2 regions of the Pseudarthrobacter sulfonivorans genome follow, and region 1 is predicted to be linked to the other one. Evidence: riboswitches for the same ligand, from Rfam matches in the RefSeq annotation. Region 1 holds a riboswitch; the other holds the start of a gene.
The links. Region 1 has a riboswitch for thiamine pyrophosphate ahead of AU252_RS11710 (ECF transporter S component). Riboswitches for the same ligand answer to the same signal wherever they lie in the genome.

Region 1 (4,410 bases):
CGTGCAGGTCATAAGCAGGATCGCCGGCAGGGCAATCGCGAGGCCGCGCAGCATAAAACCGATTCCCAGCTGAAGGGAACCCTCGCTGATGGACCAAATCCCGACGTCGAGCAGGACAGCGCCGCTGTCCGCCGCGACGATCGCCGTGCTCCAGCCGCCCAGGGCTGCCGCGATGATGAGCGGCCAGCCGCGCTGCCACAGCAGGCGCAGGGTGAGGCCCGCCAGAGGGAAGAGCGCCAGCTCGGCCCCAAGCGCCACCGAGGCAGACACCCAGTCGATGGAGAGCGCCAGCACCAGGGTGATGAGGAAGACGACGGCGAACTTGGCCAGCGGGTTGGCGCGGGTCAGCAGCGCGCGGTTGCCGCGGAGGGTCAGGGCATCCCTCATGCCGCATCTGCTTCCTGGCGGGCGCCGCCGCGAGAGGCCGGGCCCAGCCGCAGTTCAGCTCCGCCCAGGACGGCGCTGAATTCCTGGTCATGGGTCACGGAAACCACGGAGGTCCCGGCGTCGAGCAGTTCTGAGAGGAATGATGCGAGCTCGGCCCAGGTGTTGGCATCCTGGCCGAACGTCGGCTCGTCGAGGACCAGCACACGAGGGTGGGCCGCGAGGACAGTGGCCACCGAGAGGCGCCGCTTTTCGCCTCCCGAGAGCGTGTACGGATTGGCGTCCACCAGGTGCGTCAGGCGCAGCCGTTCCAGCAGCTCATCAACCCGCTCCTCGCCATGCCCCAGGTGCCGCGGGCCGAACATCAGTTCGTCCAGCACGCGGCCCGTCACGAACTGGTGCTCGGGTTCCTGGAAGACGGTTCCGATGCGGGAAATCAGCTGGTTGGCTTTCCATTTGAAGGGATCGATCCCGGCCCCCTCGGAAAGCTCGACGGCGGCGGACACCTTCCCCGCCACCGGCGCAAGAAGTCCGGCGAGCGTCAGCGCAAACGTTGACTTTCCGGCGCCGTTGGGCCCCGTGACGGTGAGTGCCTGGCCGGAACGGACCTGGGCCGTGATGCCCTGCTGCACCGGTACGGGCGGGATGGTCCGGAGGCCGCGGCGCCGCGGACGCTCGCGGGAGACGGCAAGGTCCTCGGCAGCCAGCAGCAGGTCACCGGAGCCTGCGGACACGCGGCGGCGGGTTGCCGGAACATACCCCGGCACCCAGACGCCCGCGCCGATCAGCATGTCCCGCGCCTCCGCAAGCACCTGGTCCGGCGGCCCGTCCAGCAGGACGGCGGACGTGGCGGCGGAACTTCCAGCGGGACCCGCCGCCGAGCCTGGCTGGAGCACCACAATCCGGTCCACCAGGTCCTTCCAGACGGACACGCGATGTTCCACCACAACGAGGGTGGCGCCGGTTTTGTCCAGGCAGCGGCCCACGGCGTCCCTGACTTCCAGCACGCCGGCGGGATCGAGGTTTGCGGTGGGCTCATCCAGCAGGATCAGCCCCGGCCGCATCGCGAGGATCCCGGCCAGCGCCAGGCGCTGCTTCTGCCCGCCCGAGAGGGCCGACGTCGGGTGGTCCAGCGCGAGCCCGGCGGCACCTGGCCCGCCGTCGGCGTCCAAACCTGACCCGCCGCCGTCGTTCAAACCGCCGCCCCCGGCACTCCGCAGCCCGACGTCGTCGAGCGCTTCATGGACGCGCCGCCAGATCTCGTCCCGCGGAACGGCGAGGTTCTCGGCGCCGAAGGCGACGTCGTCGCCCAGCCGGGAAAGGACCACCTGCGTTTCCGGATCCTGCTGCATCAGGCCCGAGCGGCCGCGCTGCCCGCGGGGCACCAAACCGTCGATCAGCAGCGAACCGGTTTCGTCGGCGTCGTCCCCTTCATCCCCCAGCACCCCTGCGAGCGCGTGCAGCAGCGTTGACTTGCCGGCGCCCGACGGGCCCAGCAGCAGCACCCGCTCGCCGGGAGCGATGTCGAGGTCGAGGCCCTGGACGGCGGGGGCGGAACGTCCCGCATGCCGCCAGCCCCAGCCACGGGCGGACACCGCGGCGGGGCGCACTCCGGATGCACCGGCGTCGGAAGCGGTCATCAGTTGAAGACGGGCTCCGACGCTGCCTTCCGGGACGCGAACGAGCTCAGCACACCGGTTCTGGCCAGGCCGCGGGTGGCGATCCAGGACAAGGCACCTGCAATCACTGCGCCGGAGATGGTGCAGAACACGATGTACGCGAGCTTGTCGCCGGGCTCGTAGGCGATGTTCCAGCCCCACGGCAGGAACGAGTCATTGAGGCCGCAGAACAGGCCCGCCCCGGCACCGGCCAGCAGCGCGGCGATGAGGTTGTACTTCTGGTGCAGGAAGGACTTGAACCGGAAGTTGCCGTACACCAGCAGGAAGAACACCAGCTCGGCGCCCAGGCCCTGCAGGAGGCCGGAGATCAGCACCGTGGCGCCGTACTGCGAGCCCATGATGAGTTCGCCGGTGGCGGCCACCGCTTCGCAGAAGAGCGCCGCGCCGGGTTTGCGGATGATGAGCATGCCCAGCACTGCCGGGATCATCCAGCCGCCGGCGATCAGGCCGGTCAGCGGGGGGTAAACGGCGTTCATGGGGGCGGAGACGATGCCGGCGCCCTGGGACCAGGCCCAGAAGATCACGCCGCCGGTGATGGCGATGAGTGCCGCCACCACGATGTCCACAACGCGCCAGGTATTGCCGGTCTTTTTGATTGCTGCAGTTGTCATTTTGGTCCTCCTGAGGAACAGGAGGGGAAAGTGCCCCGGCGTGCGGCGCTGCCGCCGTTTCCGGACACTTCGAGAACTCGACTCCCTTGCGCCGGTACTAACCGGATCAGGTTCGAGGGTCTGCGGCTGTCCGCACTCTCAGCGCCCACCTGCGGTTCCCTGGCAATGCCAGTGATGTCCGACGGCGGCGCTCCCCTGTCGTAATAAATCTGCCCTGATGGGCGTGCTCCAGTTTACACCGCGGGCGGGGTAGATTGTGGGCCATGACTGCCAACAACCCGACTGTGACTGCGTTCAATCCCGATTCGACGGTGCCCCAGCCGGCGGGGCTGCTGGAGGCCCTGATTGCCCGGGTCGAAGCCGAGATCAACGAGCTGCAGTTTCCGCATTTCAGCAAGGACGACTCCCTCAACCTCGGGCTGCTCCTGGTGGAGCTGGGCAAGAGCCGAAAGCTGCCCATCGCGATCGACATCACCAAGGGTGACCAGGTCCTGTTCCACGTGGCCCTGGACGGCGCCACCCCGGACAACGAGCACTGGGTCCGGGCGAAGCAGCGCACCGCCGCCAGGTATGAGATCCCTTCGTTGCTGGTGGGCCTCCGCGGCAGGCTGCACGGCGGTCGGATCGAGGACCACGGCTGGTTCGACGAGTCCACCTACGCCCCGCACGGCGGCTGCTTCCCGGTCTACGTCGCCGGTGTGGGTGCAGTGGCCACGGTGACGGTCTCGGGCCTGCCCCAGCAGCAGGACCACGATCTGGTGGTGGAAGCCCTGCGGGAGATTCTGGAGTCCATGCAGCCGGGTTAGGCTAAAGGAAGTCCCGGATCCGCTCACAAGGAGTTCAACGAATGAACCTGTTCATCAAGCTGCTCGGCACTGCAATCAGCCTCGGCGCCGGATTCGTCGGCACGAAGGTGGTCAATACCGTGTGGGAAAAGTCCACCGGCCGGAAGCCTCCCACCGGCAAGGACGAAGACACTCCCACCACCCTGCGCTCGGCCCTGACGTTCGCGCTCATTTCGGCCTCGGTCAGCACCATCATCCAGGTGCTCGCCAACCGCGGCACGCAGCGGGCCATCACCCGCTTCGCCAAGTCCCAGGACATCGTCTAACCCTGGCAAGCAGTCCGGCAGTGACGCTCAGTCCCGCCGGCCGCCGTCGGACGCTTCATCCCGGGATGACTCATCCCGGGCCGACTGGGCCGCCTTCTGAACCACGGCTTCGAGTTCATCGGAGCTGAGCAGCTCACGGTGCAGGTGTTTGGTCCGGTAACCGGCGCGGCCCACCATGTGGGCGGAAACCGGCACCGTCAGCAGCTGGAAGATCCAGGCCACCAGCAGCACCGGCCACACCCACCAGGTGCGCAGCTGCAGGCCGATGGCCGCCAGGAGCAGGAACAGCCCCAGCACCTGGGGCTTGGTGGCCGCGTGCATGCGGCTCAGCAGGTCCGGGAAGCGGAGCAGGCCCACGGCGGCGGCGAGCGACATAAGGGCACCCACCACCAGGAACACCGCCGACACAGTATCGATGACGTTGTCAACCACGCTGGCCTCAGGATTCATTGGCTTGCTCCCGCCGGTCGGCCACGTAGCGCGCAACGGTAACCGACCCGATGAAGCCGACCACGGACAGCGCCACCAGCAGCATCAGGTTGTTCAGGTGCCGGTTGACGGCCATGTCGATGCACAGGGCCGCACCGAGGATCGCGAGCAGGACGTCGGAGGCCAGCACCCTGTC
Region 2 (4,410 bases), 1.6 Mb from region 1:
TGCGCCAGCACGGCATGGCGCTGACGTACGACGCCCTGTTCCTGCGGCGGCACGGTTTTGACCCCGTCGCTGAACCCGTGGAGTCCTCGTTCTCCGAAGATACCGCCATCATCCTGCGCTCACTTGCCGATGACGGCCGCGGGGCCGCTGGGGGCCATGTCGTCGCCCACGCCGAGGGCGCGATTGCGGCCATGATGGCTGCCGTCGAACGCCCCGAGCTGGTGTATTCCCTCACGCTGGTAGAACCGGCGTGCCTGTCCCTGACCGCCGAACTGCCGGCCACGGCCGCACACCGCGCCCTGATGCAACCGCTGTTCGACGTCCGGCACCAGCTCAGCGATGAAGACTTCCAGCGTGAGTTCGTGCGGCGAATGTTCGCGGCGGACCTGCAGGAGCCCGCCACGCCGGAGGAAAAACGGTCGGCGCGCCGGCTCCGGTTGCAGGCGCCGTCCTGGGAGGCCCCGCTGCACATAGTTCCGGGCGTCCCCACTATGGTCCTGACGGGTGGGTGGGAACCGCTCTACGAGGAAATCGCCGGATATCTGCAGGAAACCGGTGCCCTGCACCGCATCGCTGCGGGAGGACACCGGCCCCAGGACTCTGCCGAAGGTGACCGTGCCATCCGGTCCTTCATCGCCGACGTCGGCAGGTCACGCTCGGCTCAGGCTTCCTGAGCGTCAGTTCCCGGCCGGGATCCGAAGCTCGGGGAGGTAGACCTTTCCGCCGGCGGCCAGGAACTCCGCACTCTTTTCGCGCATCCCGCTGTAGGCCTCGGCGATGGCCGCCTGCGAATCGGCGGAACCGTATTCGTCCCTGATGTCCTGGCTGATCTTCATCGAGCAGAACTTCGGGCCGCACATGGAGCAGAAGTGGGCGGTTTTGGCCGGTTCGGCGGGCAGCGTCTCGTCATGGAAGGCCTCCGCCGTGACCGGGTCCAGGGACAGCGCGAACTGGTCGCGCCAGCGGAACTCGAACCTGGCCTTGGACAGGGCATCATCCCGTTCATGGGCGCCGGGGTGGCCTTTGGCAAGGTCTGCTGCGTGGGCGGCGATCTTGTAGGTGATCACACCGGTCTTCACGTCGTCCTTGTTCGGGAGGCCAAGGTGTTCCTTGGGCGTGACGTAACAAAGCATCGCCGTGCCGTACCGGGCGATTTCCGTGGCGCCGATGGCGGACGTGATGTGGTCATAGCCCGGGGCAATATCAGTAACCAGCGGCCCCAGGGTGTAGAACGGGGCGCCCTTGCAGAGTTCCTGCTGGCGTTCCACATTCTCCCGCACCAGATGGAACGGGACGTGCCCGGGACCTTCCACCATGACCTGCACATCGAATTCCCACGCCCGCTGGGTCAGTTCGGCCAGCGTGTCCAGCTCGGCGAACTGGGCGGCGTCGTTGGCGTCCGCCGTCGCTCCCGGGCGCAGTCCGTCGCCCAGGGAGAACGCGACGTCGTACTTGGCGAAGATCCCGCACAACTCGTCGAAGTGCGTGTACAGGAAGTTCTCCTGGTGGTGGGCCAGGCACCAGCCGGCCATGATCGCGCCGCCCCGGGAGACGATGCCGGTGACGCGGTTGGCCGTCAGCGGCACGTAACGCAGCAGCACGCCGGCGTGGATGGTCATGTAGTCCACGCCCTGCTCGCACTGCTCAATGACCGTGTCCCGGTAGATCTCCCACGTCAGGGCGTTGGCCTCGCCGTTGACCTTCTCCAGCGCCTGGTAGATGGGCACCGTCCCGATGGGCACGGGAGAGTTGCGGATGAGCCATTCCCGGGTGGTGTGGATGTCATCGCCGGTGGACAGGTCCATCACCGTGTCTGCGCCCCACTGCGTGGCCCACTGGAGTTTGTCCACTTCCTCGGCGATGGAGCTGGTCACGGCCGAGTTGCCGATGTTGGCATTGATCTTCACCAGGAAGGCCTTGCCGATAATCATCGGTTCGGATTCCGGGTGGTTGATGTTGTTGGGGATGATGGCCCGGCCAGCCGCCACCTCGCTGCGGACCAGTTCCACGTCGCAATTCTCACGGAGGGCGATGAACTGCATCTCGGGGGTGATGACACCCTGCCGCGCGTAGTGCATCTGGGTGACGGTCCGGCCGCCGACGGCGCGGCGGGGCACCGGCTGCGCGCCCTTCCACTCCGCAGAGGCTGCGCCGCGGCGCACGGCCGACTTGCCGTCGTCGAGCAGGTTCCGCTCCCGGCCGCTGTAGGGCTCGGTGTCTCCGCGGGCGGCGATCCACTCTGAGCGGAACGGGTTGAGGCCCACCACCGGATCGCTGCCCGGTCCCGCCGTGCGGTAGGTCCGGAAAGGCCCGTTCGGCGCGCCGTTTGGCGACGGTTCGAGGGCGATCTCGGTCACGGGAACCCGGATCCCGGTGGCCTCATCGGTGACAAACGCCAGCGAGTGGGACTTCAGTGACTGGGTTTCAGGCTGGAGCGTTTGATCCACGTCGGCTTCATTTTTGGCAGGGATCAGCTGTGTTTCTTGTGTATTCAATGAATACTCACTTCCTTCGCCGGCATTACCCGGACAGGTTCAACGGTCGCAGGCTGCGTCAGCCCGATCTCAGCCCCTGCAAGGGCTCCCGTGTGGTCAAGTTGAAGCTACCACAGTCCGAGCGTGGCCTGGTGACAGCAATCACGGGTACGCGGTCGCAATCTGTCTGCTCCGCCACTTGAATTAAATTGAAGCTTCAAGTAAATTGGAGCCATAGCCGCCTTCCATCCGAAGGCCAACGGACCGGGAGTGTTCAAATGACTGCAGAAGCCACCAGCCGGGATCTCCTTCCTGCCGACCTCTCCATGGGCACGGTGATGCTCAAGGTGGGCGACATGAAGCTGATGACCGACTACTACCAGCGTGCGCTCGGCCTGGAGGTCGTCGCGGAACAGGACGGCGGCGTCTATCTTGGCCGCCTTCAACGCCCGCTGGTCCATCTCGCGGCCGCTCCGTCCTTGCATCTGCCGGGCAGGGGAGAGGCCGGGCTGTTCCACACCGCACTGCTGTTTGACGACCGGGCTTCGCTGGCCGCCACAGTAGCCACCGCCGCCCAGTACGAACCCCGATCCTTCACCGGCAGCGCCGACCACCTCGTCAGCGAGGCCTTCTACTTCAATGACCCGGAAGGCAACGGCATCGAACTGTACTGGGACAGGCCCCGCGAAAACTGGTCCTGGAACGGGAAGGATGTAGTGATGGACAGCCTGGCACTGCCGCCGCAGCGCTACCTCGAGCAGCACCTGACCCAGGAATCCGTGGCCGGCCAGCGGGCCAGCGAAGCCGGCGTGGGCCACGTCCACCTCCAGGTGGGCGACGTCCAGTCAGCGCACGATTTCTACGTGGGCACGCTGGGCTTCGAAAAGACCGCCGGCTGGCACGGGCAGGCGCTGTTTGTCTCTGCGGGCCGGTATCACCACCACATGGCCATGAACGTCTGGAACAGCCGCGGAGCCGGTCCCCGCAAGAACACCCTGGGCCTCGGCGAAGTGCTCATCGAGGTCCCTTCCGGGGACGACGTCGGAGCGCTCGCCGACCGCCTGAAGGTCGCCGGTGTGGCCTCGCACCACACGGGCGCCGAGCTTCGCTTCGAGGACCCGTGGCGCAACAATATCCGTGTCGCCGTCCGCTGAGTGCGGATGCCAAATGTGCGGCCGGCCTTGTACTAGGCTGATTCTGAACGGCCGGGGCGGCACTTGCTGCTGCCCTTCCAGGCCGCACCGTCGACGGAATGAGGGCTGTTCCCATGGGCTTCACTGAAATTTTTGTTTCCACTCACAATGCCGCACTGAAGCGGGCGGACGTCCTGGATGCGGGCGGCTCCCCGGCGGGCCAGGCCCTGCGGATTCCCGGAATCAGCGATTTCGAAATCGAGCAGCTTGGCGATCTTGCCGGCGTTGCGGTGCACGCCGGTGGCGCGGACTACGAACTGGCCATGGTTGACGTGGCCAGTGATTCCCTCCTCGGGGTCCCGCGGGCCATGGTGCGTGCGCTCGCCGACCTGCTCAGCTACGAGACTGAAGGCGAAGGCAATGTCCTGGACGACGTCGCTGAAAAGTGGGCCGCCCAGGATGACATGCCGTTCGGCGCAGCCGAGGCCCGGACGTATGTCCAGCAGTTCGCTGAGCTTGCCAACTCCGTCGATGACGCCGCACGCACCGGCGTGTATGTCTGGTCGTCGTAGGCCGGCCGTGGCCCGCCGGGTCCGCCCGGCTGCCCCACCCCGACGTGTCAAGTCGAAATCCGGACGCTGATCTGGCACAATAAACAGGTACTCGATCTGCGTGGCCCCTCTCTCCGCGTCCGGATCCTGTCCTTCGAACCCTCAAGTATGGCCCGCCCCACGGGTGCAGAACGTCGGTTCACCCCTTTTCTGAAACAGGAGTGACCACAAAAGTGGCCGTAAAGATTCGCC

Region 2: it holds a riboswitch for thiamine pyrophosphate, as region 1 does, so the genes downstream of both, thiC (phosphomethylpyrimidine synthase ThiC) here and AU252_RS11710 (ECF transporter S component) in region 1, are expected to answer to the same signal.

Annotation. Positions count from the first base shown of each region.
Region 1 is NZ_CP013747.1:2,625,356-2,629,765, reverse strand. It holds gene AU252_RS11720 (energy-coupling factor transporter transmembrane component T family protein) at 1-387, opposite strand, end outside; gene AU252_RS11715 (ABC transporter ATP-binding protein) at 384-2,024, opposite strand; gene AU252_RS11710 (ECF transporter S component) at 2,024-2,674, opposite strand; TPP riboswitch at 2,740-2,881, opposite strand; gene AU252_RS11705 (heme-degrading domain-containing protein) at 2,938-3,480, shown strand; gene AU252_RS11700 (DUF4235 domain-containing protein) at 3,522-3,785, shown strand; gene mnhG (monovalent cation/H(+) antiporter subunit G) at 3,813-4,235, opposite strand; gene AU252_RS11690 (monovalent cation/H+ antiporter complex subunit F) at 4,225-4,410, opposite strand, start outside.
Region 2 is NZ_CP013747.1:4,269,949-4,274,358, forward strand. It holds gene AU252_RS19370 (alpha/beta hydrolase) at 1-674, shown strand, start outside; gene thiC (phosphomethylpyrimidine synthase ThiC) at 678-2,495, opposite strand; TPP riboswitch at 2,490-2,597, opposite strand; gene AU252_RS19380 (VOC family protein) at 2,753-3,628, shown strand; gene AU252_RS19385 (hypothetical protein) at 3,742-4,179, shown strand; gene rpsP (30S ribosomal protein S16) at 4,392-4,410, shown strand, end outside.